Regions from separate parts of the Ferrimonas pelagia genome, predicted to be linked through region 2. Evidence: riboswitches for the same ligand, from Rfam matches in the RefSeq annotation. Region 2 holds a riboswitch; the other holds the start of a gene.

Region 1 (14,900 bases), on a different contig from region 2:
TCTGGGCCATCCAGATAAGGGAGGGGCGGATCAGGTGGCTTCTGCCTGCAATTGAAATAGCGGTTTTTTCACCCATTGTGATAGCAAAACGCCGGTGAGGATCAGTCCTCCGCCGAGCAGATGGCCTTTGTTGAGGGATTCCCCCAGCAGGATGACTGCGCCGGTGGCGGTCAGCAGTGGTACCAGATTCATAAATATGCTGTTGTTGCTGGCGCCCAGACGTTGGATCCCGGCCATCCAGCAGTAGGGGGCAATGATGGATGCGGCGATGCCGGCGTACAGCACCATGGGAATGGCTTGGCGGCTCAGTGCCATTGAATCGCTCAGCACAACGGCCGGCAGCAGCCACAACAGGCCCAGCAGGATCTGGACATACAGGGATTGCCACAGGCCAAACGGCAATTGCCAGCGGCGGATCAGCACGCCATAGAGGGCGTAGGCCGTGGCGCCGAGCAACAGCAGGCCGTCCCCGACGTTGAGCCCCTGCGCGGTCAGATTGGCCAGGTTGCCACCGGACAGTAAGAGCCCGAGGCCGACAAAGGCGAGCAGCCCGCCACCCAGAGCGCCCAGAGTGGGCGGTTCGCGCATGATCAGCAGGCTCATCAACAGGGTCAGTAGTGGAACAATGGCGCCGATCAGGCCCATGTTGGTGGCGCTGGTGCTGGCAGCCGCAACATACGCCAGGCTTTGAAACGCGACCACGCCGAGCATACCGAGCACGCTGAACTTGAAAAGATTGGCCAAGACTAAATGGCGCTGGCGCCAGACCGATGGCAGGACAAAGGGAGTCAGCACCAACGCCGCCAGGGCCCAGCGGTAGAAAGAGATGGCGGCAGGGGAGATCACATCCACGGAGCTTTTGCCTACCAGGTTATTGCCGGCCCAAGCGACAACGGCGATCAGTGGGAAAAGGTAAGCATTCATCGAAGATCCTAGACAACTAACTCGGAATTAATGTCTTATTGTATTATGTCTTCTGATATTTAGATAACGAGGATCGGACATTATGCATCCCGTGCAGGACACCCCCTATCAAATGGATCCCGCCGATCCGGCAGAGCGCTACCCTTTGCCGCTTCAGCCCGAGCGTGAGATCTACCTGCTGCGGGCCGATGTGGCGCCGGAGACCACCTTCTTGCCTCACAGTCACCCCTGGGGACAGCTGAACATGGTGGACTCCGGCGTGATGGAGTTGAGTGTTGCCGGGCAACAATGGTTGTCGCCGCCCCAATACGGCTTGTGGATCCCGCCGGATGTGGTGCACAGCAGTTACAGCCGACAGCGCGTCGCCTACCGAGCGTTGTACTTTAATCGTGCCTGGTCGCAGCAGCTAAGCGGGGCGCCTTGCATGGTCAAGTTATCGCCGTTGCTCCGGGCGTTGGTGGCGGATCTCAGTGGCCGGGGGATCGACAGCCCCAGTGAGGCGAGTGATCGACGGATCGCCCGGGTCTTGTTCGACCAACTGCAGCTGGCGGAGCCGCTCCCGGTCTATCTGCCAAGCAGTGATGATCCGCTGTTGAGCCCGATCCTGCTGGCGCTGCAGCACGATCCCGCCAACGACGTTTCATTGGCGACTTGGGCGCAGCGCGGTCACACTACTGAGCGGACACTGGCGCGCCGCTTTCAGCGTTCTCTGGGCTTGAGCTTCAGTGATTGGCGCTCCCGGCTGCGGTTTTTGACGTCGCTATCGATGTTGCGTGAGGGGATGGCGGTGAAAGAGGTGGCGTTGGAGTTGGGTTACAGCACGTCGTCTGCGTTCATTGCCATGTTTCGCCGTCACAGTGACAACTCGCCTGAGGCGTACCGGCGTCAACGGGGCGTGAATGAAGGAACGCGAATACGGTAGACTGGACTGAGCCGGAACAGAGGAGAGTTGCAGTGCGAGATCTCAGTGAGATTCGTCGAGAATACACCCATGGAGGATTGCGGCGTCAGGATCTGCCTGAGCAGCCGTTGGCGCTGTTTGAGCGCTGGTTTGAGCAGGCCCATGGGGCGGGATTGCTTGATCCCTCATCGTTTGTGTTATCGACGGTGGACCCCAGCGGTAAGCCATTTCAGCGCATTGTGTTGCTCAAGCAGTTCGATGAGCAGGGCATGGTGTTTTATACCAATCTGGGCAGCCGTAAGGCGAGCCAGATCGCCGGCAATGATCGGGTCAGCATGCTGTTTCCTTGGCATGAGCTGGAGCGTCAGGTGCACGTCACTGGGCGGGCACAGCGGCTGAGCACGGCAGAGGTGATAAAATATTTTGCCAGTCGGCCACGTGACAGCCAGTTGGGCGCGTGGGCATCGCCGCAAAGCCATAAACTGTCGGCGCGCAGTGTGCTGGAGGGGAGCTTTTTAAAGATGAAGCAGAAGTTTGCCCAAGGCGAGGTGCCGTTGCCGGACTTTTGGGGCGGCTACCGGATCGTGATCGACAGCGTGGAGTTTTGGCAGGGCGGGGCTAAGCGCCTGCATGATCGCTTCCTTTATCAGCGCACGGCGCAGGGGTGGGAGGTTGACCGTCTGGCGCCATAAGGCACGGAGTCGGCCAGTCGATACTGCCAATGCTGACGATTTTGGCTTATCCCCTGTGACCAGCCTCGCTGGCGGTAAAATGCGGTGGCGCTGCGGTGTTGATGGCAGCGGAGGGTAATGGTCTTGGCGCCGAGCTGAGCCAAATAATGCATGCCGTGTTCAAGTAGGGTGGTGCCGATCCCTCGGCCTTGCCATTGGGGCAAGACATACAGGGCTACGATACTGTGCTCGATCTGGCTGAGCACAATAAAGCCGACGATCTGATCCGCCTGGATCTGCACAAAGCTGCGCCCCCGTGCGGCGATGTAGTGCGGCAGCTTGTGTAGGGCCAACTGGTCGCCTTGGGCGCTTTGCCTGAAGATCTTATCCATGGCTGGCAGATCGTCTGTCAGAGCCGTTCTTATCAGCATCGTCCCTCTCCTTCATTGAGCATTAAGGTGTAGCCCGACTTGATGAAGGGTGCAAAGTGCCGATAGCCGCTATCGGAAAGAATGCTGCGCCTCTGTGTTAGAGCAGTGTTAACATAAGTGGTTTATCTACATGATTTAATTCAAAAGGATTTGTATGGGATCGTGGAGACTGGGAGCGTTTGACCGCTTAGTTTGGCAGCGACTGCTGGCGGCAACCACGCTGGGTCTGGTTGGCTTCTTGCTTAATCTCGCGCCAATTCCCCTGTTTTCCAATATACAGCTGGTGTTGGGCAACATCGTCATCGTTATTTGCGCCAGTCGTCTCGGCTTGGGCTGGGTACTTTGGTGCGCGTTTCTTGCGATCTCCGGCCTCTACCTTGCCTGGGGTCATCCGGTTGGCTATCTGCTGTTTGGTCTGGAGGCGCTGTGCATCACTCTGATGCGCCGGCGTGGCTGGTATCTGTTGTATGCAGATCTGGCGTACTGGTTGGTGTTGGGCATGCCATTGACCGCATGGGCGGTCAATGCACTGGTTGATCTGCCGCCGGAGTACACGCCATTTACTGTGCTCAAGCAGGGGTTTAATGGCTTACTGTATTGCTCCGCAGCCAGCCTGCTGTTGATGCTGAGTCCGCGCGGTTGGCTGCGGACGCTAAGACAACAACCCATTCTGGTGAGAAATTTTCGCCAGAAGTTAAGCCATGCGGTGTTTGCGCTGATGATCCTTGCCCTGTTTATCTCCCTGCTGGCCTATACCGGCCATTTGATGCGGATCCAACAGAATTTGCTGCATGAGCGGTTGACTGAAACCGGTGAGCGCATTGCGCTGCAATATGAACGCTACTTTCAGCAACACGTGGACGTGGTGACTGTGGCGGGAGAATGGCTTCCGACAACCGCGTCGGCACAACGGGCCAGATTGAGCCAATTGCATGCGCGTAATCCGGGCTTTATCACCATGTTAGTGACCGACAATGAGGGGGACGTACTGGCGGCAGCGCCGGGGGCGTTATTCGATGGCACGCGCAAGCTCTCGGTTGCGAGTCGGGCCTATTTTCGTCAGGTGATGGCGACCGGTACGCCCTATGTTTCGGGTGTCTTGCAGGGGCGGGGCTTTGGCCAGGATCCGATCGTGGCGATCAGTGCGCCCTGGTTTGACCATCAAGGGCAGATCGGTGGGATCATCGAGGGCTCGCTCGATGTAAAACGTCTGCTTGAGCTAAATGACATTAATCCGGCGGTTCATTTGGTGGTGATCGACGATCGAGAGCATGTGGTGACGGCGTCGGAGCAGACTGGATTTGCGCCTTTGAGCGACTGGCGGGTCAACATTATGCGTGAGGGCAGCGATGAGCAGATCGGCTTATTAAGCCTGGGCGTCGCCGCCGCACCGGTTGCCGATTATTTTCAGCACTCGGTGACGCTGGATAATGATTGGCAGCTGTATATTCTTATCCCATATCGTCCCTTTGCTCAGCGCGCAGAACGTCAGTTTCTATGGGGATTGGGCTTGTTGTCGCTGGCATTGTTGATCTCTGTGTTCTTAGCGCAGCGTTTGAGTCGTTATCTCACCTGGCCACTGGAGCTGTTGGCCAAGGAGGTGGCCCAGACCGGTGATGGCCATACAGTGATGCGCGCTTTGCCTCGAGGGGCTGCCACCGAGATCCTACTGCTGCGCGATCAGCTAGCGCACCAGCGCAACGCCATCATGCAGCATCAGGACGAGCTAGAGGGCCAGGTGGCGGCCCGCACGCAGGAGCTGGCTTTGGCAAACAAGAAGTTAGCGCGGCTGGCGTTGCGGGATGGTTTGACCGGTGCCTACAATCGACGCCATTTCAATCAAACCTTCGATTCGGCCCGGCAATACAGTTTGCGCAGCCACACGCCGCTGGTGTTGGCCCTGTTGGATATCGATCACTTTAAGGCGATCAATGACAGTCATGGCCACTTGGTGGGCGATGATTGCCTAAAGGGGCTGGTAAGGGTGATCGGGGAGCATTTCTCCCGTCAAAATGATCTGCTGGTACGTTATGGCGGCGAAGAGTTTTTGCTGTTGTTGCCGCAGTTGCCTTATGCGTCTGCGCGCGAGCAATTAGATGCGTTGCGGCTTAAGGTGGCAGCAACCCCATTAACGACAACCGAGCAGGGGCTCGATCTTTTGGTGACCATCAGTATTGGCGCCATTGTGGCGTCTGGTCACTTTAGTGATGAGCCGAAAGATTGGTTAAATGCGGCGGATAAATTGCTTTATCAGGCCAAATCGGAGGGGCGTGACAGCTTATGTATTCAAGATTGCACCTTTGAGTTGAGTGGTATTTAGTCAAACTGTTTTTCCGACGAGCAACACTGACCACTCTTTGAGAGGAAACAGGGTAAACTCCCTCTCAAATCGATAACAAAAAGTGAGAATCATGGCGAAGATTGAACATCTGTTTGCCCGTAATCAAGCCTGGGCTGATGGGATCCGGGAGCAACATCCGGAGTTTTTCACTGAGTTGGCGCAGCAGCAGACGCCGGAGTATTTGTGGATCGGGTGCTCCGACAGCCGAGTTCCGGCCAACCAGATCATCGATCTGGCCCCGGGCGAGATCTTCGTTCACCGCAATGTTGCCAATGTGGTGGTGCACTCTGATCTCAATGCCCTCTCGGTGATCCAGTATGCGGTGGATCACCTGAAAGTGCGTCACATTATGGTGGTCGGTCATTATGGCTGTGGCGGCGTCAAGGCGGCATTGACTAATCAGAAGGTTGGGCTGGCGAGCAACTGGATCCGTCATGTGCGCGATGTTTACGAATCCCATAAAGAAGCGGTTGACCAGCTTGATCCTGAGACCGGCTTTCGCCGCTTGTGTGAGCTCAATGTGATCGCTCAGGTGATCAATACCTGCCAAACCACCATAGTGCAGGATGCTTGGGAGCGGGGCCAGGAGCTGACGGTTCATGGTTGGATCTACGACGTTGCTGACGGTCTCTTGCGGGATCTGTCGATGCGGATCGACGATAACACTCCTGTGGCTGCGACGGCGCAAAAGGCCATCCTCGCGTTGGATTGATGCCAAATGGCCCCAAAGGCTCTACTTTTAAGGGTAGGGAAGCGGTAGGGGGCACGGATGGCGTCGCGGATCATACTCATATGTTGGTTAATGGGTCAGGGAGTTGGCGTTTTCGCGGCGCCCACTTCGGCGATCTTCGCCCAGTTCGAGACGACAAAGCAGACACATAAGGCCGAGTTGGTGCTGTTTGCCAACGGCGCTTTTCTGATGGAGCGGTCTGCGCCGTTGCCCAGTGAAGCGGGCCGTTGGTTTATTCAAGGCAATAGCCTGACGCTTATCCATCCTCACGGGCAAGCGCATATGGCCTGGCCTCTGGAGCAGGATCCACAGTGGCACACATTGGCGGCGCGCCGCTCTCATCTTCCTCCTAAGCTGTACTTCGAAGGCTATGTGTCATTGCGCGATGACGCGCTTATTTTCAGAGATTGTATGACTGGGTTGGAGTACGCTTTGTCCGAGGCGGATAGGGCACTGTTGCTGCGTCATGACAGCAAACGCTTAGGCTGGCGCCGCGCGGTTTGGGTCGCTCTGACCGGTCATTGGCAGGACGATATTCGGCGCCGTGTGCCGTCGCAGATCACCATCACGGCGGTGCATGCAGTTGCACCCCAGCAGCGTTGCAAAACGCAGTTGGCGCTGCCTCGGCGTTCAGAAGGGAAGACCCGGTTATGATCCGACTTTGGCTCTGGTGTGTTTTATGCCTGTTCCCTGCCACGCTCCGAGCGGAGTTGGCTCCACCGTTTGCGCCGTTTGCACCATACGTAGGAAAGACTTGGCGTGGTGAGTTGACGGTGGCCGATCGCGATGAACCTATGGTGGATATCTCGACTTGGGAGATGGCCTTGCAAGATCAGGCTGTGCGGATCCGGCATACCTTAGATGACGGGGTGTACGAGGGCGAGACGTTTATCGTGTGGAATAAAGAACGAGAAATGTTGGAGTTTTTCTATTTCACTACGGCGGGGTTTTATACTCGAGGCACCGTTAAGTTTGCGGGTCGAAACTTCACCTCTTATGAGGACGTGACGGGATCGGAGGAGGGGATCACCCAAGTTCGCGCCGAGATCATCCTGGAAGGCGACGATGTGATGCATCAACAGGCGTATTATCTTAAGCAGGGCGAGTGGGTCAAAGGCCACAGCGCAACCTACCGAGCGATCTCACCGTGAGTCCAACGCATAAAACGATCCCTGCCGAAGCAGGGATCGTACAAAAATCGCTTAGGAGTCGTGGTTCACGCTGGGCTCGCTGTCCGTCACAAAACGCGACAGCTCGTCGGCAAACACCGAATGCAACTCTTCTTCCACATCACGCAGTCGTTCTCGTAACTCCGCGATGCTTTCCGCATCCTCAAACTGCTGATGCAGCAGACTTGCCAGTTTTGAATCGAATTTTGCCATACAAAGGTACCTCCGTGCTCCTCGCTGCCGTTAAGTGAACCGCTTTAAATCCGGTGAAAACGCAACGGAGATCGGCGTATCAAAGCCACAACTGACTTTTTTCACTGTCCACTTCTTCAATAACCACAGTATCCTTCGGGGCCGGTAGGAGTGCAAGCGTCCCTTGCATCAATTCGTCCCGACGGAACCAATGGGCGGCCAAACGTTGATGCGGCCCGTAGCGTTCCAGTCGGGTATCCAGATCGTTGCCGATCTGCAGCTGGTCGACGGCGATCAGCCGGTCGCCCGCCGCGAGGCCCGCCTGATGGGCTGTACCACCTTGGGTCACAGTCACGATCTCAACCCCCAATGCCGCGGGTTTGTAGCGTGCGCCGAGGCCGGTGTGGGCCTGCTTGTCGCTGCGTCCTCCTTTGTCATTGTTGTTATGACTAGCCCGCAGCGTCATGTTGATCCCGAGCTCGGCGAGGAGGCTGGGCAAGGGCAGATCCTCAGTGTTGTCCAAGTAGGCAAACAGCGCACTGGCATCTCGGCCAAGCAGTTCTTCGACGATCTGTTGATGGCTGTGCTCTTCGGTGCCGATCCCCGGTTGGCCAAAGCGTTGCCACAGTCGCTGCATCACACAGTCGAGTGAGTGCTTGCCTTGGGTTTCACTGCGCAGGGTCAGATCCAGCATCAAGGCGAACATCGCGCCTTTGGTGTAGTAGCTGACGATGGCATTTTGCGCGTTTTCGTCCTGTTTATAGAACTTGGTCCAGGCATTGAAGCTGGAATCGCGTAAGGATTGCTTCAATCGGCCGCTGCCACGGGTAACCCGGGTCATGCCTTGGGCCAGCATGTCCAGGTAGGTGGCTTTGTCGACGCAGCCGGCCCGGTAGACGAACAGGTCGTCGTAGTAGGAGGTGATCCCTTCATAGGCCCAGAGTTGGCGAGTATAGCTCTCTTCGCTCAGTTGGTAGGGGACAAATTGAGCCGGTTTGATCCGTTTGATGTTCCAGTTGTGGAAGTATTCATGGCTGCACAGAGAGAGGAAGGTGCGATAGCCTTCGCTCATTTTGCGCTCGGTGACGGAGGGCAGATCGCCGCGACCACAAACCAACGCCGTTGAGGCGCGATGCTCCAATCCGCCAAATCCCGCGCCGACGACTTGCGTCATAAACAGGTAACGATCGTAGGGGGCCTTGCCGCCAAAGAGCGCGATCTGTGCTTCGCAGATCTTCTTCAGATCGGCGCAGATCCGTGCGGTATCGGCCAGATGGCGGCCGGTCAGGATCAACTCGTGCGGGACACCGGCGGCGTCAAATTCGGCCAAGGTAAAGTCGCCCATTTCGACCGGATGATCGATCAGCTCATCGTAGCTCTGTGCTTGGTAGCGACCAAATTGATGGCGCTCGGCACCCGCTTCTTGCATCGCGGTGGCGACACGCCAGGTTCGGTACGCCTCTCCCTGCGGTCGCAGGATCTCAAGTTGGACCGCGCACTCCTCTTGGCCAACGACCGAAAGGAAGGTGCTGCTGCCGTTAAAAAAGCCATGGGTCTGATCCAGATGTGCGCCCCGCACTGACAGATCCCATGCATAGACTTGGTAGTGCAGCACCAATTCTGCGCCACTGTTTGCCGCCTGCCAGGTCTGCTTGTCGATCTGCTCCAGCGCAACGGCGTTGCCCTGGCCATCCTCGGCGCGCAGGCCAATGAGGTGGCGGGCAAAGTCGCGGATCATGTAGCTGCCGGGCAACCAGGCCGGCAGGCAGAAGCGCTGGGAGATCTGGGCACTGTCTAGGCTGAGGGTGACGGAATAGAGGTGGGCATGGGGATCGCTCGGTTGGATCTGGTACAGGATCATGGACGTCGTGTCTCTGGCTGAATTATTAGGTGATGATTGTAGGCTGGGTGTTGTGAGCTTGTCAGCTATAAACGTTGTGCTGGGGGGGGGGATAGCGACCTGGCCGATAGGGAGGCGTGCTGCTTTTTCGTGGGTAATATTAGCGATCGCGAGAGACGGTCAAGCATTGTTGTCCGAGGGGCAAGCCTCGTATACTCGGAGGCACATTTACCATCTAAGTTGTTGTATGGAGCCCAAAATGGCTGAAGAGACTATTTTTTCTAAGATTATTCGACGTGAGATCCCAGCAGATATTGTTTATCAAGATGAGTTGGTGACGGCGTTTCGGGACATCAGTCCCCGGGCACCACAGCACGTGCTGATCATTCCAAATCACTTGGTGGCAACGGTCAATGATGTCACCGAGTCGGACGAGCCGGCGCTGGGTCGTATGATCACCGTAGCCGCGAAGTTGGCCAAGCAAGCGGGTATCGATGAGGATGGCTACCGTCTCATCATGAACTGCAACCAACATGGGGGTCAGGAGGTCTTCCACATCCACATGCATTTGTTGGGTGGTAAGCCGCTGGGGCCGATGCTGTCGGTGTGAGAATGCGATCTGCGGTGGAGCGGTAAGATCACCGCTGCCGTGAGGTCAGAGCGGTGAGCGAGTAAGGGAAAGGGAAGCCAGAATGAAGCCGGATAACCGGGGATTTTTTCCACTGACAGGATTTGCCCAACGATTTGTTGATTTGTTGGCGCAGTGCCGAGTGCTTGGGATCAAGACGTTGGAGGCCAGCGAGCACCACGTCTTATTGGAGTTGCCGTACCATTCGCGGATCGTGGGTTATCCCGACAGCGGGGTGATCCACGGTGGGGTGATCACCACCTTAATGGATACCGGCTCTGGTGCGGCGGTGCTCTGTGCCATTCGGCAGCACAGCGGTGAGATAGAGCTTAGCCCCACACTGGATCTGCGGGTGGATTACATGAAACCGGCGGAGCCGGGCCTGCCGGTCTATGGGTTTGCTGAGTGCTATAAGTTGACGTCGGCGGTGGCGTTTACACGTGCGATCGCTTATCAACATTCGATGGATGAGCCCATCGCACAGGCGGTCGGTTCGTTTATGCGGATCGGCTCTGATCTGATGACCGATGACTTTCGCCGTGCATTGGAGGGAGGTTAGATGGATTTTAAGCAACAGCTCAATGACGCTGCGGGCAATCATGATTATGCGGCGCTGTTGGAGCTGGTTCCCTACGCCCAGTTTATTGGTATGGACTGCGAGCGTTTTGGTGATGAGTTGGTTTTTCGTTTGCCACCGAAGGCCGAAAACATGGGTAACCCGATGCTGCCGGCGCTGCACGGTGGGGTGATCGCCGGCTTTATGGAGATGGCGGCGATCGTTCAGCTCATGGTGATGATGCACACCACGCAAGTCCCGAAAATAGTCGATTTTTCTATCGATTATTTGCGGGCAGGATATGCGCGGGAGGCCTATTGTGAATGTAAGATCACCCGTCAAGGGCGCCGTGTTGCCAATGTCAGTATCAGCAGTTGGCAAACCAATCGAAAGCAACCGATCGCAACGGCGCGGGCCCATTTTTTAATTGAGTAGGGACCAAGAAGGGAAAGGTTATGAGGATATTTGTTTTAGTTAGCCTGCTATTGCTCAGTGGGTGCAGCTCCATTACCGCGGGTGTGGCAGCCCGCTCAGACCAGCCCAATCTGCGGATAGACTCGAGCAGTGTTGCGCGGGAAGTCAGCATTGAGCAGGTGCAAAAGCGCCGAGTGGGCGACTTTTTGCAAGGCTCTGCCGTGTTGATCTCACGGGTCAGCACGGATCGTTACCTGCAATACAAGTTTACCTTCTTCGACAGCGATGGAATGGTGGTGGAGGCCGACAGCACTAGCTGGCGACCGCTGAATCTGCACGGTGGTGAACGCCGTCCCGTGACGGCCACCTCGAACAGCCCATATGCAACCGATTTTGAGATCTACGTCCGGCGCGCAACCAAGGAGTAAGGGCTGGCTGAACAAAGGTTTAATGATAGGCGGTAATGGAAGTAAGGCGGCTGGGATTGTGATCCTGGCCGCTTTCTTTTTAGCAAGAATGCGTACAATTGCCCGCCAGTGAATGCAAACCCAGTCGTTTTCGCTCTGCTCTGATCTGATCAGAGAGCGAGAGGGTTTGATTTTACAGCCCTCATGGACGAATTGTTGGCTCGGGCAGCCGCAATCCGATTTGGAGCTGAATTGATGACTGAGCTGGTACTTGAGATCTCCCCTGCGCTGTTTTCTACCCCGATGATGGCGACCGTTGTATCCATGATGATGACTGCCGGTGTGGCCTTGTGGGTGTTCATCGGCCATGAATATGTGCAGTTGGAGAATGCTCCTCGCCTTTGGGAAAAGTAATCCACAATTGCCGCTAAATTGACCAAGCAGAATTCCAGAACGGGGCCATTCGAAAGAATGGCCCCGTTTTTTGTGCTTTGTCACACTATTCTCGCTATACTGCGCCCGCCACGGGGTGTTGGTCATCATTGGTGACTTACTGAGATCCTTAGGGAAACCCGTCGAACCTGATCCGGATAGTGCCGGCGTAGGAATGGTGTGTTTGCCCCCTTTATCGCCCCCCAACTGTCCGATCGTACCTTGCTACCAGACCGAGAAAGATAAAAGCATGCGACGTACAGTGATCTCCTTGGCCATTATGGCCACCTTGCCTGCCTTCGCGAATGAGCTAGGCGACAATCCGATAGAAACCATTACTGTGACGGCCGACCTGCGCCAGTCCAGCCTGGAACGCCTACCCGCTTCTGCGACTGTGTTGACCGCCACTGAGTTGCAGGACGAAGGCAGTGAGCACTTCGAGCAAGCCTTGGGCCGCATCGCCAACCTTAACTGGTCCGGCGGCAGCTCCCGTCCCCGCTACTTCCAAATTCGTGGCGTGGGTGAGCAGGAGGAGTATCGAGGCGCGCCGAACAGTTCAGTCGGCTTTATCGTGGATAATATTGATCTGTCCGGGATCGGCATGGCCGCCAGCCTGTATGACGTGCAGCAGGTGGAAGTGTTGCGCGGTCCTCAGGGGACGCAATATGGCGCCAATGCGCTGGCCGGTTTGATCTATGTAAAAAGTCAGGATCCGACCGAGCAGTTTGAAGCGGGCACCGAGCTGACGTTTGCTGAAGACAACCAGCAGACTTACTCGGGCTATGTGTCGGGCGCGGCGGATCAGGACGCCACCTTGCTGTATCGGATTGCATTGCAAAGTCACCAGCAGGATGGCTTTCGCCACAACAGCTACTTGGGCCGGGATGACACCAATAAACGGGACGAATTGACGCTGCGGGCCAAGTTGCGCTGGCAGCCGGTCGACGACTTTAGCGCGGATCTGACCTTCCTGCATGCGGATCTCGACAACGGCTACGATGTTTGGACGTTGGACAATAACGGCTTTGAAACCGATACCGATGAGCCGGGCGTGGACAGTCAGCGTACCAATGGCTTGGCGCTGGATCTAAGTTGGGCCATCAGTGATGCGGTGGATCTGCAATCCATCACCAGTTGGAGCAACACCCATGCCCAACATGCCTACGACGGCGATTGGTCGAATGCCGACTACTGGGGTGGGCTGGAGTGCACTGAGTATGACGACGATTGGAATGAGATCGGTCAGGCCCCTTGTCAGTATGATTACTATTGGGACAAAGCCGCTAAGCGCGACACCGTTTCTCAGGAAGTGCGGCTCTCTTCCGGCGAGGCCGGGCGCCTCTGGGCGGATTCCACCGACTGGTTAGTGGGCGTTTATTTTAATCAACTGGAAGAGCACAACGATCTGAAAAGCTACTACAACGGCTTTGATGATCAGTTTCTGATCAGCGACTATCGCTCGAAGAACATGGCGCTCTTTGGCCAGCTGGACACTGAGCTGGGGCGCTGGAGCCTGTCGGCGGGCGCCCGCATTGAACGCCGGGTGGCCGATTATCGCGATGACAGTGGCGAGGCGTTTGAGCCCACAGAAAACATGTGGGGTGGGCACCTGTCCGCCGGCTATGCGCTCAGCGACGCGCACAATGCCTACGTACGGATCGCTCGGGGTTATAAGGCGGGTGGTTTTAATATGGGCCTGCCGGACGTGCTTAAGCCGCACAGCGAATTTTCCGCAGAAACCCTGTACAACTATGAACTCGGCCTGAAGAGCCGATGGTTTGATGGGGCTGTGCGCTCGGATCTGTCCGTGTTCTTTATGGACCGTCAGGATCAGCAGGTGGAAGCCTCCTTGCAGGATCCGGACAACCCGCAGCGCTTCTTTTTGTACACCAATAACGCCGGTAGCAGCGACAGCTACGGCTTAGAGTGGGCGCTCAATTGGCAACTGAATCGCCAACTGGAGCTGTATTCCAGTCTGGGTCTGCTTAAAGCCCGTTATAAGGCGTACAGCGTTACCGAAGCGGACGGTAGCGAGACGGATCTGTCCGGTCGTGAATTGGCCCACGCGCCCAACTTCCAATACGCCCTTGGCGGGACTTACCGCAATGCGCAGGGCTGGTTTGCCAATCTGAATCTCAATGGCAAGGATGCGTTCTACTATTCCGACAGCAATGACAGCCGATCCGAGGCCTACACTCTGCTCAACGCCAAGCTGGGCTATGAAGCGCAGAGTTGGGCGCTGTATCTGTGGGGGCGTAACCTGACCGATGAGAAATACGGCACTCGCGGCTTCTTCTTTGGCAACGAGCCGGATCAAGACTGGGCAGCGAAACAATACGTACGCTATGGCGATCCCCGGCAAGTGGGGATCACCTTCAACTACCACTTTATGTAAGGACTATAAGCTATGCAGTTATCGGTTGAGATCAGCCTGTACCCTTTGCAGGACAACTATTTAGAGATGATCAAATGGTTCATTGACCGTTTGGACAGCTACCCGAACATTAAACGCCTGACCAACGGCATGAGCACCCAGTTGGGCGGCGACTACGACGAGGTGATGGCGCTGCTGGCGGTCGAGATGAAGGCCGCACACAGCCAGTGGGGCAAAGGGGTATTTGTCTGCAAATTCATTCCGGGTGGGGTCAACCTTGACCACACTGAGTGAGTTTATTGGCAACGTGTGGGCCGATGCCCACGCGTTAACCGGCTGGGAAGCGGTGGCGGTGGCATTGGCCGTCGCTTACCTCTGGCTGGCGATGCGACAAAGCCTGTGGTGTTGGGTCGCGGCGGCGATCAGCACGATCATCTTCACCGCGCTGTTTTGGCATGTTTCGCTGTTGATGGAGTCGGCGCTGAACTTGTTCTACCTGGCGATGGCCGGTTACGGCTTTTGGCAGTGGCGCTTTGGCGGTGGCGAGGGCGAGGGTGTCCCCCTGATCCGTTGGTCGCGGCAGCGCCACCTGTGGATCATCGCCTCGACGGCCTCGGTCGCGCTGGCATTGGGCTTCGTGATGGATACCTACACTCAAGCCGATCTGGCTTATCTGGACGCGCAAACGACCTGCTTTGCCATCGTCACGACCTACATGGTGGTGAACAAAGTGGTGGAGAATTGGCTGTACTGGATCGTCATCAACAGCGCTTCCATCTATCTGTATCTGCAAAAGGGCTTTGCACTCAGTTCGGGTCTGTACGTGCTGTACATCGGCATGGCGGTCGTCGGTTACCTCAAGTGGCAAAAGCTGCACCAGCAGCAACGCA
Region 2 (14,900 bases):
CATACGCCCTCCTCCGTGCTGCTCACCTCGGCGTAGAGCTGGGCGCCGCTGTCACGGAACTCCTTGGCCTTGGCAGCCATGCCGGCTTCGGCCACCCGCTCGCTGGCAGGGCCGTCGGTGACGTCCTCCACCTCGATCAAACACTCAGGATTGGCCGCAGCATAATCGCGTACCTCCTGGGTGATCTTCATCGAGCAGAACTTAGGACCACACATGGAGCAGAAGTGGGCCACCTTGGCGCTTTCTTGCGGCAGGGTCGCGTCGTGATAGGCCTTGGCGGTTTCCGGATCCAGCGACAGGTTGAACTGATCGTCCCAGCGGAATTCGAAGCGGGCCAGAGAGAGGGCGTTATCGCGGATCTGCGCACCCGGATGGCCCTTGGCCACGTCGGCGGCGTGGGCGGCGATCTTATAGGCGATCAGGCCCTCTTTCACGTCTTGCTTGTCCGGCAAGCCCAGGTGCTCCTTGGGCGTCACATAACAGAGCATGGCGCAGCCATACCAGCCGATCATCGCCGCGCCAATGCCGGAAGTGAAGTGATCGTAACCCGGTGCCACATCGGTGATCTGCGGCCCTAGGGTATAAAACGGCGCTTCCATGCAGTCGGCAAGCTGCTTCTCCATGTTGATCTTCACCAGGTGCATCGGCACATGGCCCGGGCCTTCGATGATGGTTTGCACATCGTACTGCCAGGCCACCTTGGTCAACTCACCCAGGGTCTCCAGCTCGGCGAACTGGGCGCGATCGTTGGCGTCAACAATGCCGCCGGGACGCATGCCATCGCCCAGCGACAGGGAGACATCGTACTGGGCGCAGATCTGACAGATCTCCTCGAAGTGCTCATAGAGGAAGTTTTCCTTGTGGTGGAACAAGCACCACTTGGCCATGATGGAGCCACCACGGGACACCATGCCCACCACCCGGTTGGCGGTCATGGGCACATAACGCAGCAGCACACCGGCGTGGATGGTGAAGTAATCCACCCCCTGCTCGGCCTGCTCGATCAGGGTGTCGCGGAACACTTCCCAGGTGAGATCTTCGGCGACGCCGTTGACCTTCTCCAGCGCCTGGTAGATGGGCACGGTACCGATGGGCACCGGCGAGTTACGGATGATCCACTCGCGGGTCTCGTGGATATGCCGGCCGGTGGACAAATCCATCACGGTATCGGCGCCCCAGCGGCAGGACCACACCAGCTTCTCCACTTCCTCTTCGATGGAGGAGCTGACGGAGGAGTTGCCGATGTTGGCGTTGACCTTCACCAGGAAATTACGGCCGATGATCATCGGCTCCGCTTCCGGGTGGTTGATATTGGCCGGAATAATGGCTCGGCCCCGGGCGATCTCGTCGCGGACAAATTCCGGCGTGATGGCCTCGGGCAGGTTGGCCCCGAAGTTTTGCCCCGGATGGGCCTTTTTCAGGATCTCATTGCGCACCCGATCCCGCCCCAGGTTTTCCCGAATGGCGACGTACTCCATCTCCGGGGTAACAATACCGGCGCGGGCGTAGTGCAGTTGGGAAACGTTGTTACCCGGCTTGGCCCGGCGGGGCTTGGGCAGGTGGTCGAAACGCAGGTGATCGAAGCCGCCATCGGCCAGACGCTGCTGGGTAAAGTGGGAGCTGACGCCCGGCAGTTCCTCGGTATCATCCCGCTCCAGCACCCAGTCACGGCGCAGGGGCGGCAGGCCCTTGCGCACATCCAGCTCGCTGGCCGCGTCGCTGTAGGGGCCGGCGGTGTCATACACGGGAATGGACTCGTTATCCCGGGTGATGGGATTGTCTTTATCGCCGCCTATCACGGAGGGCGCCAGGTGAATTTCCCGCATGCCGACGCGAAGATCATCGCGAGAGCCAGTCAGGTACAATTTTTCAGAATTGGGAAAGGGGTGGCCTTTGAGGTTGTCCAGGTATTGCTGGGCCTCGGCGCGCACCTCTCTTGGGTTTACGCGGCCATGCTTACGTGCAGGGGCAATGGCCTGCGGTGTTTCGGTGCTCGACATAACAATCTCCGGATAATCCATTGGGAAATTGCCTGTCGGACGTGAGCCTGTTGGCGAACAAATTCTGCGCCCCCGAGTGGGGATGGAGTCCGATCTCACACTGAGTTCGGGGGCGTTGCTTGTTTTCCTACGCCGGTATTAGCCGGTTCAGGTTCCACGGATCCCGCTTTCGCGATCTCAGCCTGCAGCACTGATAATCAGGCATTTAGGCACTCCGACAAGACCCGGGCAGTATAGACAACAAGTCCGTCCCATCACAATAGCGCCGCTATCGACGCAACAAAAATGACGCGGCCGTAACATCAGCGCTTGGGCCAATAGTCGCGCAGAGCGGCCTGGCGCTGACGTAACGCGCAGCCACTCGACGGCACCCAAACCTGATAGCCATTTTGCGCCTTGTCCAACGGATCGTCGCCCACTTCAGAACAGTTGCCTTTGACTTGGCTCAAGCGGTTGCCGTTGGCGAGCCGCTGCTGCCATTCGATGGCGCGATTGGAGCCATGGGGATCGATCAAGGCGGCGCGCTCGGCGCTCGTCAGTGGAGCCCGGTCGATCGGCCCGCGCTTTGGCCGAACAAAGGGCTGAGCGGAGAGGTAGCCGCGTGCCAATTGCTGTGGGGAGGGGATCGGACCGCGCGCGCGTTGCGTTTGCGCCGGTTGACTGGTCGCCGTTGATTGAGCCGGCCGCGCCGACTCAGCCGCTGCCGGGCGCTCCGCATTCATCCGCTGGGGTTCCTGTGGCCTTGGCCGCGCCATGCGCTCCCCACGCTCATCGGGGACAACCGGCGCCTCATCTGCCTCATTGTTAGCGGGCGCGGGCGCCAACCGCTCAACCGCGTCAGACGTGAGCGGTAGCGCTTTCGCCTGCTCTACTCCCGCGGCCGGTGGGAGATAAAGGTAACTCTCTAACGCTGGAACATCGGGACGCGCCAGCGGGATCTCAGTGCGCCATTGGCTGATGGCCCAGAGCAGCACGATATGGCCTAGGAGCGCCAAGAACAGTGATCTCAGCTGAACACGCTTATGCATCTGGCCATCCATTCCTTTGTTGGCATGCCTTGCTTTGTCCTTATTGGCGTAAGCAAAGTTCCGCAACAAAGATAATCAACAGGATCAGGCCGTTATCAATAGCGCGCGCCAAGGCAGACGCGACAGAGCGTGAGCCAAGTCCATCGGTTGTCGCACCTGGTTTGCGCCACTGCGGGGGCACTGATATCCTTCTCCGCCCGCCGTACCGGAGTTTGACCTGTGACCCCATTGCTAGAACGCGACATCTACCTGTTTGATCTCGACAACACCCTCTATCGCCCTGAAAGCCAGATCATCGAGCAGATCATCCTGCGTTTTCGAGATTACATCTCCGATGCGCTGCAATTGTCACCACAGGATGCCGATGCGCTGTGCACCAAATACTACCTGAAATACGGTGGCACCCTGCGTGGGATGCAGTTGCATCACCCGCAGATCGATCTCGATGCCCTCTCCTTCTACGCCCACAATGTGGATCTGACCCACGTCGCGCAGGCCCCTTCCCTGGCTCAAGCGCTGCTGGATAACGGCAAGCAACGCTTTGTCTTTACCAATTCGCCCCGGCCGTACGCCGAGCGCCTGCTCGAGCACCTGGGTCTGGCGCACTGCTTTGATGGCGTGTTCAGCGTTGAGCAGACCGATTACAAGATGAAGCCGCACCCGCACGCCTATCAAACCATCTGCGATCACTTCGGTTTTGAGTCCCGTAACGCCGTGATGTTCGACGATCAGCCGTCCAACCTGACCACGGCACAGCAAATGGGCATGCGCACCGTTCTGGTCAATCGCGACGATCTCGACGAACACCAGGCGTGCTACCGCACCGAACAACTGGCCGATTTTGTCAGCTCACTGAACCAGCTCAAAGCGTAGCGCCCCGCCTACGACTTGGCCTGATTGGGTTATACTCAATGGAATTTATTCCTGAGTGGGTTAGTCGGTTAACACCGGAAGTTGGAGCTTGTGCACTCATTGCAAATACCGGAACGGGGTATTCGTATGGTACGGCACTATTACTTAAGCAACAGCCTTTGGGAGCTGGAGCTGATCGAGCGCCAGCTCGAACGCTCGGGCTTGTCTCCGGCTCAGATCCACGTCCTCAGCCAGAAACCCAGTCTGGCTGCCCGCTTCCGCTTACTGCCCCTGTCCGAATTTTGGTTGTACGATCTGCCCCACTATCTCTGGCGTGGCTTGGCCCTCGGACTATTACTTGCCATCGCGGTGTTGATCGGCGTGGCCTACGCGGGCTGGCCAGAAGCGATCGGCAGTTGGCTGCCGTTTGGCATGTTGGCGCTGATGGTGTTGGGGTTTTGCACCTGGGAGGGCGGATTGATCGGCCTGCAGTCGCCCCATCACGCGCTTGGACGCTTCCACAAAGACATCGAGCGCGGTCAGCACCTGCTGCTTATCGACGTCGAGCCTCAGCAAGTGGCCGCCCTGCTGAGCATCATGGCGCAACACCCGATGCTCAGCGAACAGGGAACCAGCGAAGGCGCCTGGCCAACCACGGTTCGCATTCAACACTGGTGGGTCAAGCGCCGCCGCTCTGACTGACACCCTCGCCTCCCCCCAAAACACAACTCATCGTGCTGCCCTCACCATCCCGATAATAAAAAAGGGCTGTGTCTTAAGTAATTGTTGAAGCTCTACGGTGAAGTTCGAGGTTAACACGGCATTTAGGCCGCCTAGTGCAGCGCCGAGCGTTGGTGCGTGGAGGCAGACCGGGAGCTGGACGGAGCCCTTTTTGAAAGCGGCTGGCCGCTTTTGTCGTTGAAAAATGGCGACTTACAGCGTGTCTGTTGAAGCGCACCATAAGCGAGGGGACAGCGAAACGCAGCGGTAAGGGGAGTGCAGAGGGGCTCGCCCCCCATGCCTTCACAAAGATGGCTTGCCGTCGCCAACGCGACTTAGTGGGTGAGGTCGATACGGCAGGTTGAGATAAAAAACAAAAAATAGACCAACAGTTAACTCAGACACAGCCTAAAAAAGCCCCCATGCTGGGAGCTTCATTCGCGTGCCGTCGCTTCAGCTCGCCCCGCTGACAAAATGCGCCAACCGGTTTAAAAAGGTGTATTCCCCTTCCAGGGCCATCATCATCACCAGCACCAATATCACCAGTGGCGGCAATACGATCGCGTAGATCAGCGCCAACCGCTCCCACATCATGTGCATGAACACCGCGAGGATCAATCCCGCTTTGAGCACCATAAAGATCAGGATCAGGCTCCAGCGCAGCGCGCCTTGCACCTGCATGTAATCCACCATATAGGACATGGCGCTCAGGACAAACAGCAGCGTCCAGATCTTAAAGTAGATCCCAAGCGGGTGTTGTTGTGCCTGTGCCATAACAACCCTCCTTACCAAAGGTAAAAGAACGCGAAGATAAACACCCAGACCAGATCGACAAAGTGCCAGTACAGACCGACGATCTCGACGATGCCGTAATCCCCCCGCTTTTCATAGTCACCCCGCGCCACCTTACGGGCGTAGATCAGCAGCATCAAAACGCCGATCGTCACGTGTAGGCCGTGAAAGCCGGTGATCATAAAAAACGCCGAGCCAAACTGTGAGGCCCCCATCGGGTTGGCCCAGGGGCGCACCCCTTCCTCGATTAACTTGGTCCACTCGATCGCCTGCATGCCGACAAAGCTGGCGCCTAAGATGGCGGTCACCAGCATCAACCTTGCGGCCACTTTGCGGTTACGCCGGTAGCCGTAATTGACCGCCAGCGCCATGGTGCCGCTGGAGGTGATCAGGATGAAGGTCATGATGGCGATCAGCAGCAGCGGTATGTGATGGCCGGCCACCGTCAAAGCAAACACCTCCGAGGTTAGTGGCCATGCCTCGACCGCGGAGATCCGCACCGTCATGTAGCCCACCAAGAAGGTACCAAACACGAAGGTGTCGCTGAGCAGGAAGATCCACATCATCGCCTTGCCCCAGGACACCTTAAAGATCTCCCGATCATGCGACCAATCTTCGACCACGCCGGACCATCCGGCGTTGTCCGGGCCTTTGTCACTCATGTCACTCATGTCACTCATGTCACTCATAATGAGTCTCCTTAGGTGACTCCATCATGCGTTTAGGGGGTCACATCGACACCGCACAACGCCGCCAACGCCTTATAGGTCGCCGGCGTGCTGGTTAACAGCGCAAACAACACCAGCCAAAGCAGCATCAGGAAGTGCCAGTACATCAACAGCAGCGAGAGATGCTGACGCGCCACCTGAGGTTGGCCGTGCCACAGCGCCCGCGCACTGCGGGGCCAAAACAACAACCCCACCAACAGATGCAGCGCGTGCAGACCGGTTAGCAGATAGAAAAAACTCACCGCCACTGAGCTTTGAACGCCCAGCCCGCGCACGACAAAATCTTGCCAAAGTTGATATTGACCAAACAGAAACGCCACCGCAGTGAATGCGCCCGCCAGCAACAGGCCTCGGGCTAACAGCGCGCCGCGCGTGCAGCTCCAATACGCCCCTTGCATCAACAGGCTGCTGGCCAACAACCACCAAGTGTTTTGCCAGATCCTGCTGGTCTCAAACAGCGGCTGCCAGGGCTGCTCAGTCAGCGGTTGCCAGTCGCCCAACTGGCTCCGCATCACCATTGCCACCATAAAGAGCATGAACATGGAGGTGATCACCGCGATCATAAACTTCAGGCCGGTGCGCATTGCATCAAACCGATTGAATGCCGAGGGCGGCGCATCGACCACGCCCGCTTGCCACGGCTTTTGCGCCAGGGTCTGTACCGCCTTCATGCCGAGTCCTCCTGCGTGGGTGCCTGCCAGTCGCTGGTTTGCATCACAAAGTCCTGCTCTGCCCCCGGCACGCTGTAGTCGTACGCCCAGCGGTGCACCACAGGTAGAGTCGGGCCCCAGTTGCCATGCCCTGGCGGCGTCTGGGGGGTTGACCACTCCAGGCTGGTGGCTTGCCACGGGTTCGGCCCTGAGGCCTTGCCACGGAAATAGCTCCAGCCCAAGTTAAACAGGAACAGCAGTTGGGCGATCCCGACGATCAAGGCCAACACCGTGATAAAGGCGTTGAGGGTCACCGCTTCCGGTGGGATAAAGTCGTAATTGTCGTAGGCGTAGTAGCGCCGTGGCACGCCCAGCACGCCCAGATAGTGCATGGTGAAGAAGATCGACCAGGTACCAAGGAAGGTGATCCAGAAGTGCAGCTTGCCGATGATGTCATTGAGCATCCGGCCGGTGATCTTAGGATACCAGTGATAGATCGCGCCGAAGATCACCAAGATAGGCGCCACCCCCATCACCATATGGAAGTGCGCCACCACAAAGTAGGTGTCGGACAGCGGCAGATCCACTACCACATTGCCTAAGAACAAGCCCGTCATGCCACCGAAAACAAAGGTGAGGATAAACGCCAATGAAAACAGCATGGGTACGTTCAAGCGAATGTTGCCCCGCCACAGCGTCAACACCCAGTTGTACACCTTGATGGCGGTCGGCACGGCGATGATCAAGGTCGACGCGGCAAAGAAAAAGCCAAAATAGGGATTCATGCCAGAGACGTACATATGGTGCGCCCACACCACAAAGCTCAAGCCGCCAATGCCGACAATGGCCCAGACCATCTGACGATAACCAAAGATGTTTTTGCGGGCGTGGATACTGATGAGATCGGACACGATCCCAAAGGCGGGCAACGCGACGATATACACCTCGGGATGGCCAAAGAACCAGAACAGGTGCTGGAACAACACCGGACTGCCCCCGCCGTAGTCCAGATTTTGACCCAGAGAGATGATCTCCGGCATAAAGAAACTGGTGCCCAGCAACTTATCGAACAGCATCATCACCGCTGAGACAAACAACGCCGGGAACGCCAGTAATGCAAGTACCGTTGCGGTGAAGATCCCCCAGATCGACAAGGGCATCCGCATCAAGGTCATGCCGCGCGTGCGCGCCTGTAGCACAGTGGTGACGTAGTTCAGGCCACCCATGGTGGCCGCCACGATGAAGATCGCCAGCGAGACCAACATCAGCACGATGCCGCCATCCACCCCAGGTGTCCCTGGCAAAATCGACTGAGGCGGATACAGTGTCCAGCCCGCCCCCGATGGGCCACCGGTGACGAAGAAACTCGCCATTAACACCACCACCGCGAGAAAGTAGAACCAGTAGCTGAGCATGTTAAGAAACGGGAATACCATATCCCGCGCCCCAACCATCAGGGGGATCAGATAATTGCCGAACCCACCGAGAAACAGCGCGGTGAGCAGATAGACCACCATGATCATGCCGTGCATGGTCACCGCTTGGTAGTACTCGCTGGGATCGATCAGATCAAAGCTATCGGGAAACCCTAACTGCAACCGCATCACGCCCGATAGGACCAAGGCGACTAAGCCAACCGCGATGGCCGTTAGCGTGTACTGTACCGCGATGGTCTTATGATCTTGGCTGAACACATAGGTTTGCCAGAAGCCCAGCGGCGGATGATCTTGATGCGGTTCGGTTTCGCTGCGATCGCCGGGCTCGTTGTTCCGGTTTGCTTCGATATCCAGACTGCTCATGGCTGCTCTCCCAGATCGATCAGATATTGCACCAAGGCCTCGATCTCCTCATCCGTCAATGGCACAGCCGGCATCACCGGCGGATACCCAGCAACCACTTGTTCAGCCGGGGCGACGATGGCGCGGCGCAGATAGTGACGATTGGCGATCACCGATCCACCACCCTCCAAGGTACGCGTGCTGCCAGCAAGTCCGCCCCAAGCGGGACCTATCATCGTTTGCTGCGCCGTGCTGTGGCAGGCCCGACACCCTTTGGCCGAAGCCAACGTCGCCCCATCTAACGGCGCCGCTGGACCGGGGGATGGCGTTGGGGCTGGCTCAAGCTCAGCCTGAGGAGGCGGCTCAGGCTCATCCCACTGGGAGCTCAATGCCGGGCTGATCCCCCCCGCTTCTTTGATGTAGGCGATGATCTCGCTGATCTGCTCATCACTCAGCTCATAGGGGGGCATCACGTTGCCATAACCGTCCACTATCTGAGCTGCCGGCTCGCGAATGGCGACCGCAAGATACACGTCATCAACCAGCACCTCACTGCCATCGTCCATCTCTTCAGTGCGCCCATATAAGCCCAGCCAGCTTGGTCCCAGTGGACTGGTGTCAAAGCCGTGGCAGGCCAGACAGCCCTGCTCAACCGATAGGATCTCGCCGCGCTGTGCCGCTGGACTGAGCGCGCTGTCATTCGACGCCGCTTGCGACGCCGCAAAGGTCGGCTGCTGCTCTAGCCAATCCGTAAACGCCTCGGTGTTGGCGACGTACAATGCACCCCGCATGTTGTAATGGCCGACACCACAATACTCGGCACAGAGGATCTCAAACCGGCCGATCTTGGTCGGTGTAAACCAAAGCGAGGAGACGATCCCAGGCACCGCATCCATCTTGTTGCGGATCTGGGGAATGTAGAAGTCGTGCAGCACGTCAATCGAGCGCAAATTGACATTGACCGGTTGATCCAACGGCAGCCGAAACTCATTGGCGTTGACCAGGCGATCATCCTGCGCGGCGGGATCCTTGGGATCGAGCCCAAAGGGATTAGTTTGGTTGATCAGATTGATGTCAGAACGGCCAAGCTCACCGTCTTCGCCAGCATAGCGAAACGCCCAGCTCCACTGCTTGGCCAACACCTCGATCTCCATAGCGTCGTCAGGCACGGTCACGATGTCAGAGTAGACCGCCAGGCCCGGCGCCAACATCGCCACGATCCCCACTGTGGTTAACCCGGTTAACCACAACTCCAGCTTTTTGTTTTCAGGCTCATAGTCCGCGGTGCGATCCGCCCGGTAGCGAAAGCGAAATACCGCATAGGCGGTAAACAGGATCACCGCGATAAACACCAGTCCGGTCACCACTAAGGTGATCCCGATGGTGAGATCAATATCCGACCAATTGGAGGCGAGCTCTGGCAATACCCAGGGCCCGGAGAAATGAAAGGCGATGGACAGAAGCAGGATCAGCACCAGCACGATGGCGATGGTCATAGGCCGTTATACTCCCAAATTTGGGTCCGCTCGGGGCCCGTCCCTCAGGGTCATCCTGCCGTTACCGCAGGCAAAGCCATGGATTGACGATGAATAGACAAACATAGAGAACCGGGGCAAAACTGCCAAACAAATGACCGGATTTATCCCGATTAGGCGTTGCCGCAGGGCCCATAAAAAAGCTCCGTGACTCAGAGAGCCACGGAGCTTCATCAAACGACGACATCATCCGATCATCGCTTCGAATTGTGTCACAGCCATCTAGCTGTGGGGTGTTCTGAATGGGCGCTCAGGACCTGAGCGTCGCGTGGACAGTACAGCGCTGATGGGGCTGCCGTTGTTAGCGCTGACGGGTGTAGAGCGCGAAGGCGGGATCTGCCCGCAAGGTGTCCATACTGCCACGCAAACTGAAGTCGTAGCCGCACAACTTGAAGTTGCCACGCATCGCCACATCATAGATAAAGGCTGCGGTATCTAGGGGTGACAGATAGGCGTAATAAACGTCATCGCCCCACACTTCGACCTTCACCGGACGATACTCCGTCCCATTATTAAAGCGGGCAACCTGACAACTGCGATCTCCCTGCGCCGTCAACAACGACCAGATCTCCCCTTGGGCGTTGGCGCTGCCCGGCCAACGTACGATCACGCCATCATTCAGCAACTGCAGTTGATAGCTGTCTGGCATATCAACCTGATGGTCAAAACTCGGCTCGGATACCGTCGTCTGTGCAACCTCAACATCGCTCGGCAGCGGCTGCGCCGGTTGTCGTAACCCGACGATCGCGACAAATACCATCACCAAACCCGCCGCGCCCGCTGCCAGATGACGCCAATAGGGCCGCAGCCGCTGCCACAGTGCGTGAAGATCCATCTGCGGCAATGACCAAGACCAAGTGGACGCGACCGGTGCATCCCAATCGTGTGGCGCGTGTGGGACCTCGCTCGGGATCGGCTGCGCCGTCGTCTCGCCATCGATGGATGGCTCGACCCGAGGTTGTGCCATCATGTTCGCCGTCGTCTGGAGCGAATCGGTCTGCGGGCCCGCATACCCCCAGGTTCGCATCAGCGTCGCGCGTCCTTGATGCTCAGGCAACACCGCGAGTACCACTGCACCGCCGATGGGCAGCAGTAACAGCCACCAACTCCATCCCGCGCCAGCCCAAACCCCATGGACAAGGGCAAACAACAGCCAGCCCGAGCCAACCGCCGCCGCCCATGACAGTGGGCGTCCGGCATCGCGCAACCGGCGACGGCTGGTTGCAAAGCTGATCACAGTCGCGACGCAAGCCGCAATGCTGACGACCGCAGCACTGATAGCCAACCCATAAAACAAACCCGCCAGCACCATCAGTGCCAACAATAGCGCGGCATGAACGGCGGCGTGTCGAACGCGATTGTCGCGCCCTTTCATACAAAAGACTGTGTTCAACAACAACACGGGTGACCTCTATAAATTATCGTTATTCGAGCAGAATATCGTAAAAGCCGGAAGAGGGTAACGACCCACATAACTGACTGGCTAAAGAAAAAACAGTCCTGATCTTCTCATCCTCGATCCCAAGCGGCCATACTAGAACGATGTGACGTCATTTTTGGTGAAAACCAATGACGCTATAGATAGAAAACAATCACTGCAGCAACGATCCCGCTGTCTATAGCACAGCTCGGATCTTGGCGACCACAATGCAAGGAGTGCAACGTGGAACCACAAAATGAGTGCCCGCCCCGCCTCACGATCATTGCTGTCGCAAGCAGCGGTGGCCAAGTTGGCAATTGCCCACCTCCGCGCCGGTCAAGTCGACTGCTAACCCTGCGTCAATGCAACACGATGCCATGCGACTGGTGGCAAACCTCGGCGCACCACTTGTCCTATGGCGTCATTCGTACCCTCGCCCTAGTAGGTGCACAGCGCATAGCCACGGCTCTCCAACGCGGACTAGCCGCCCCCCAATGCATCGCCGCCAACGCTAACCCATCATTTTATCAATACGGCAGCCACAACCCTGTGCTGACTCCGATCGCGCGCTCTACACCAACTTCGACAATTGGCCGGTTGCTTGAAGCAACAGCCCCATCAAAACACATATCGACAAGGAGACATGATGCATCTGACCTGGATCGATAGCGCCATCGTGCTGCTCTATTTGTTAACCACCATCGGGATCGGGCTGGCCATGAAGAAACGGGCCAGCAAGAACCTCAAGAGTTACTTTCAAGGTGGCAAGCAATTGCCGTGGTACATGCTGGGGCTATCCAATGCGTCGGGCATGTTCGATATCTCCGGCACCATGTGGCTGGTGGCACTGTGTTTCCTCTACGGACTGAAAAGTATCTGGATCCCTTGGCTCTGGCCGGTATTCAACCAGGTCTTTTTGATGGTGTTTCTGTCACTCTGGTTACGCCGCTCCAATGTGTTAACCGGTGCCGAGTGGATCGGAACCCGTTTTGGCTTTGAGCGCGGAGCGCAGATGTCCCATCTGGTGGTGGTGGTTTTTGCGCTGATCTCCGTCTTAGGCTTTCTCGCCTACGGCTTTATCGGCGTCGGCAAATTCATGGAGATCTTCATTCCGTTCGAGTCCATCAGCCCCTACCTTCCCTTTACCGTGGCGCCTCAGTATGTCCCGCACTTTTATGGGATCTTCTTTACGTCCATAGCCACCTTTTATGTGATCCTCGGCGGCATGTACAGCATCGTCTGGACCGACATTTTACAGTTCGCCATCATGACCGTTGCGGCTTTGACCATCGGGATCATCGCCATGGTGTCGGTGCCACAGGAAACCCTGCATGCCGCCGTCCCAGCGGGGTGGACCGATCCCAGCATTAGCTGGGAGTTGGCCATTGACTGGGCCAGCCATATCCCCGAAGCCGTGGCCAAGGTCAACAGCGACGGCTATTCATTGTTCGGGATCTTCGTCATGATGATGCTGTTTAAGGGCGTCCTGGTCAGTGCGGCCGGGCCGGCACCGAACTATGACATGCAGAAGATCCTCGCCACCAAGAGCCCCAAAGAGGGGGCACTGATGAGCGGCTTTGTGTCGGTGGCACTCATGCCCATTCGGTATTTTATGATCGCCGGTTTTGCGGTGCTCGCCGTGGTTCACTATGACCGACTGGATCTGATCAACGGCGGCAAGCTCGACTTTGAGAATGTCCTGCCCAGCGCCATGCTGGAGTTTGTCCCCGTCGGCCTGTTAGGCCTACTCCTTGCCGGGCTCCTCGCCGCCTTTATGTCCACCTTCGCCTCGACGGTGAATGCGGCACCGGCCTATGTAGTCAACGACATCTATAAACGGTATTTCAATCCACAAGCCTCGGATCGCACCCTGATCAAGGCCAGCTACCTGGTGTCCGTGTTGGTCGTCGTGATCAGTACCGGGATCGGCCTGTTTGTCACCAGTATCAACAGCGTTTTGCAGTGGTTGGTGTCCGGCCTCTGGGGCGGATATACCGTGGCCAATGTCCTCAAGTGGTATTGGTGGCGACTCAATGGACACGGCTATTTCTGGGGTATGGCAAGCGGCATTTTAGCGAGCCTCATCCTGCCGCCACTCGCCGGCGGATTATTCCCCTATATCGCGTCCGATCTCCTGCCGCTCTACCTGTTTCCGGCCGTGCTGCTGATCAGTGCCGCCGCCTGTTTCATTGTCAGCTTCGCCACGGCGCCGGTTGACAATCAAGTCCTGCTCTCTTTCTACCGCACGGTCCGCCCTTGGGGCTTTTGGGGGCCCGTTGCCGCCCAGATCAGTGCGCAGGATCCCCAGTTCCCCCACAACCGCAACTTCTGGCGCGATATGGCCAACGTTGTGCTCGGTGTGGTCGCGCAAACCTGCCTAGTTGCGCTACCCATTTTTATTGTCATAAAGGACTTTTACTGGGCTGGGATCAGCGCATTGCTGTTTAGCTTGTGCGCTTTGGTCATGAAGTACAGCTGGTACGATAAATTGGATGAACAACATCATGAACAAGCTGAAGGGATCGCCGCGGCGATACGGCGCGTTTGATGATCACGCCCAGGAATACGTGATCACAACGCCACACACGCCAGCACCTTGGATCAATTACTTGGGGAATAACGGCTTCTATGGCCTGTTTTCTCATACCGGCGGCGGTTACAGCTTTTGGCAGGATGCCAAGCTGCGTCGTCTCACCCGCTACCGCTATAACAACATTCCGGCGGACAGCGGCGGTCGCTACTTTTACTTAAAACAGGGCCACACGATCTGGTCGCCAGGCTACCGGCCGGCCAATACCGAGCTCGATAGCTTTGAGTGTCGACACGGTACCGGCTACAGCAAGATCAACAGCCGCTTGGGCGCGATCCGCAGTGAATTGCTGAGCTTTGTCCCGCTGGATACCCGGGCGGAGGTGCATCGCTTACGCCTCAGCAACGAGGGCGAACAACCGCAGTCTATGCAGTTATTCTCGTTCGTTGAGTGGTGTTTGTGGAATGCCGACGAGGATGCCAGCAATTTCCAGCGCAACCTCTCGGTTGGCGAAGTGACGGTCGATGGCAGTCTACTGGTCCATCACAGCGAATACCGAGAGCGGCGTGATCATTATGCCTTCTTCTCAGTCAATCAAGCGATCAGCGGATTCGATACCGATCGGGACGCGTTCCTCGGCCCCCAAGGCACCTTGGCCTGCCCTGACGTCGTGTGCCGTGGCCAAAGTCGAAATTCGGTGGCGGACGGCTGGTCGCCGATCGCGTCACACCAGCTCGACATCGAGTTGGCCCCGGGGGAAAGCCGGGATCTGATCTTTGTGCTTGGCTATATCGAGGTCGCTGCCGCGGACAAATGGGCCGACAACCCACCCTCGGCGTCACGACAATCGACCAGCGCGGCGGTGCC

What was found. Region 2 has a riboswitch for thiamine pyrophosphate ahead of thiC (phosphomethylpyrimidine synthase ThiC). Riboswitches for the same ligand answer to the same signal wherever they lie in the genome.
Region 1: another riboswitch for thiamine pyrophosphate. It lies ahead of ABEA08_RS05735 (TonB-dependent receptor); the one in region 2 lies ahead of thiC (phosphomethylpyrimidine synthase ThiC).

Annotation. Positions count from the first base shown of each region.
Region 1 is NZ_BAABJZ010000014.1:2,618-17,517, forward strand. It holds gene ABEA08_RS05660 (DMT family transporter) at 31-924, opposite strand; gene ABEA08_RS05665 (AraC family transcriptional regulator) at 1,007-1,846, shown strand; gene pdxH (pyridoxamine 5'-phosphate oxidase) at 1,879-2,517, shown strand; gene ABEA08_RS05675 (GNAT family N-acetyltransferase) at 2,472-2,927, opposite strand; gene ABEA08_RS05680 (diguanylate cyclase) at 3,082-5,247, shown strand; gene can (carbonate dehydratase) at 5,339-5,980, shown strand; gene ABEA08_RS05690 (hypothetical protein) at 6,071-6,652, shown strand; gene ABEA08_RS05695 (hypothetical protein) at 6,649-7,149, shown strand; gene ABEA08_RS05700 (hypothetical protein) at 7,201-7,380, opposite strand; gene ABEA08_RS05705 (M61 family metallopeptidase) at 7,460-9,220, opposite strand; gene hinT (purine nucleoside phosphoramidase) at 9,459-9,809, shown strand; gene ABEA08_RS05715 (PaaI family thioesterase) at 9,892-10,386, shown strand; gene ABEA08_RS05720 (PaaI family thioesterase) at 10,387-10,818, shown strand; gene ABEA08_RS05725 (YcfL family putative periplasmic lipoprotein) at 10,839-11,225, shown strand; gene ABEA08_RS05730 (hypothetical protein) at 11,460-11,618, shown strand; TPP riboswitch at 11,720-11,829, shown strand; gene ABEA08_RS05735 (TonB-dependent receptor) at 11,887-14,031, shown strand; gene ABEA08_RS05740 (YkoF family thiamine/hydroxymethylpyrimidine-binding protein) at 14,044-14,304, shown strand; gene pnuC (nicotinamide riboside transporter PnuC) at 14,288-14,900, shown strand, end outside.
Region 2 is NZ_BAABJZ010000101.1:84,638-99,537, reverse strand. It holds gene thiC (phosphomethylpyrimidine synthase ThiC) at 1-2,000, opposite strand, end outside; gene thiE (thiamine phosphate synthase) at 1-3, opposite strand, end outside; TPP riboswitch at 2,107-2,227, opposite strand; gene ABEA08_RS18640 (prolipoprotein diacylglyceryl transferase) at 2,303-3,028, opposite strand; gene ABEA08_RS18635 (pyrimidine 5'-nucleotidase) at 3,248-3,901, shown strand; gene ABEA08_RS18630 (hypothetical protein) at 4,028-4,582, shown strand; gene ABEA08_RS18625 (cytochrome C oxidase subunit IV family protein) at 5,054-5,374, opposite strand; gene ABEA08_RS18620 (heme-copper oxidase subunit III family protein) at 5,386-6,081, opposite strand; gene ABEA08_RS18615 (cytochrome c oxidase subunit 3) at 6,114-6,791, opposite strand; gene ABEA08_RS18610 (cytochrome c oxidase subunit I) at 6,788-8,569, opposite strand; gene ABEA08_RS18605 (c-type cytochrome) at 8,566-10,044, opposite strand; gene ABEA08_RS18600 (hypothetical protein) at 10,385-11,458, opposite strand; gene ABEA08_RS18595 (sodium:solute symporter family protein) at 12,150-14,051, shown strand; gene ABEA08_RS18590 (glycoside hydrolase family 94 protein) at 14,008-14,900, shown strand, end outside.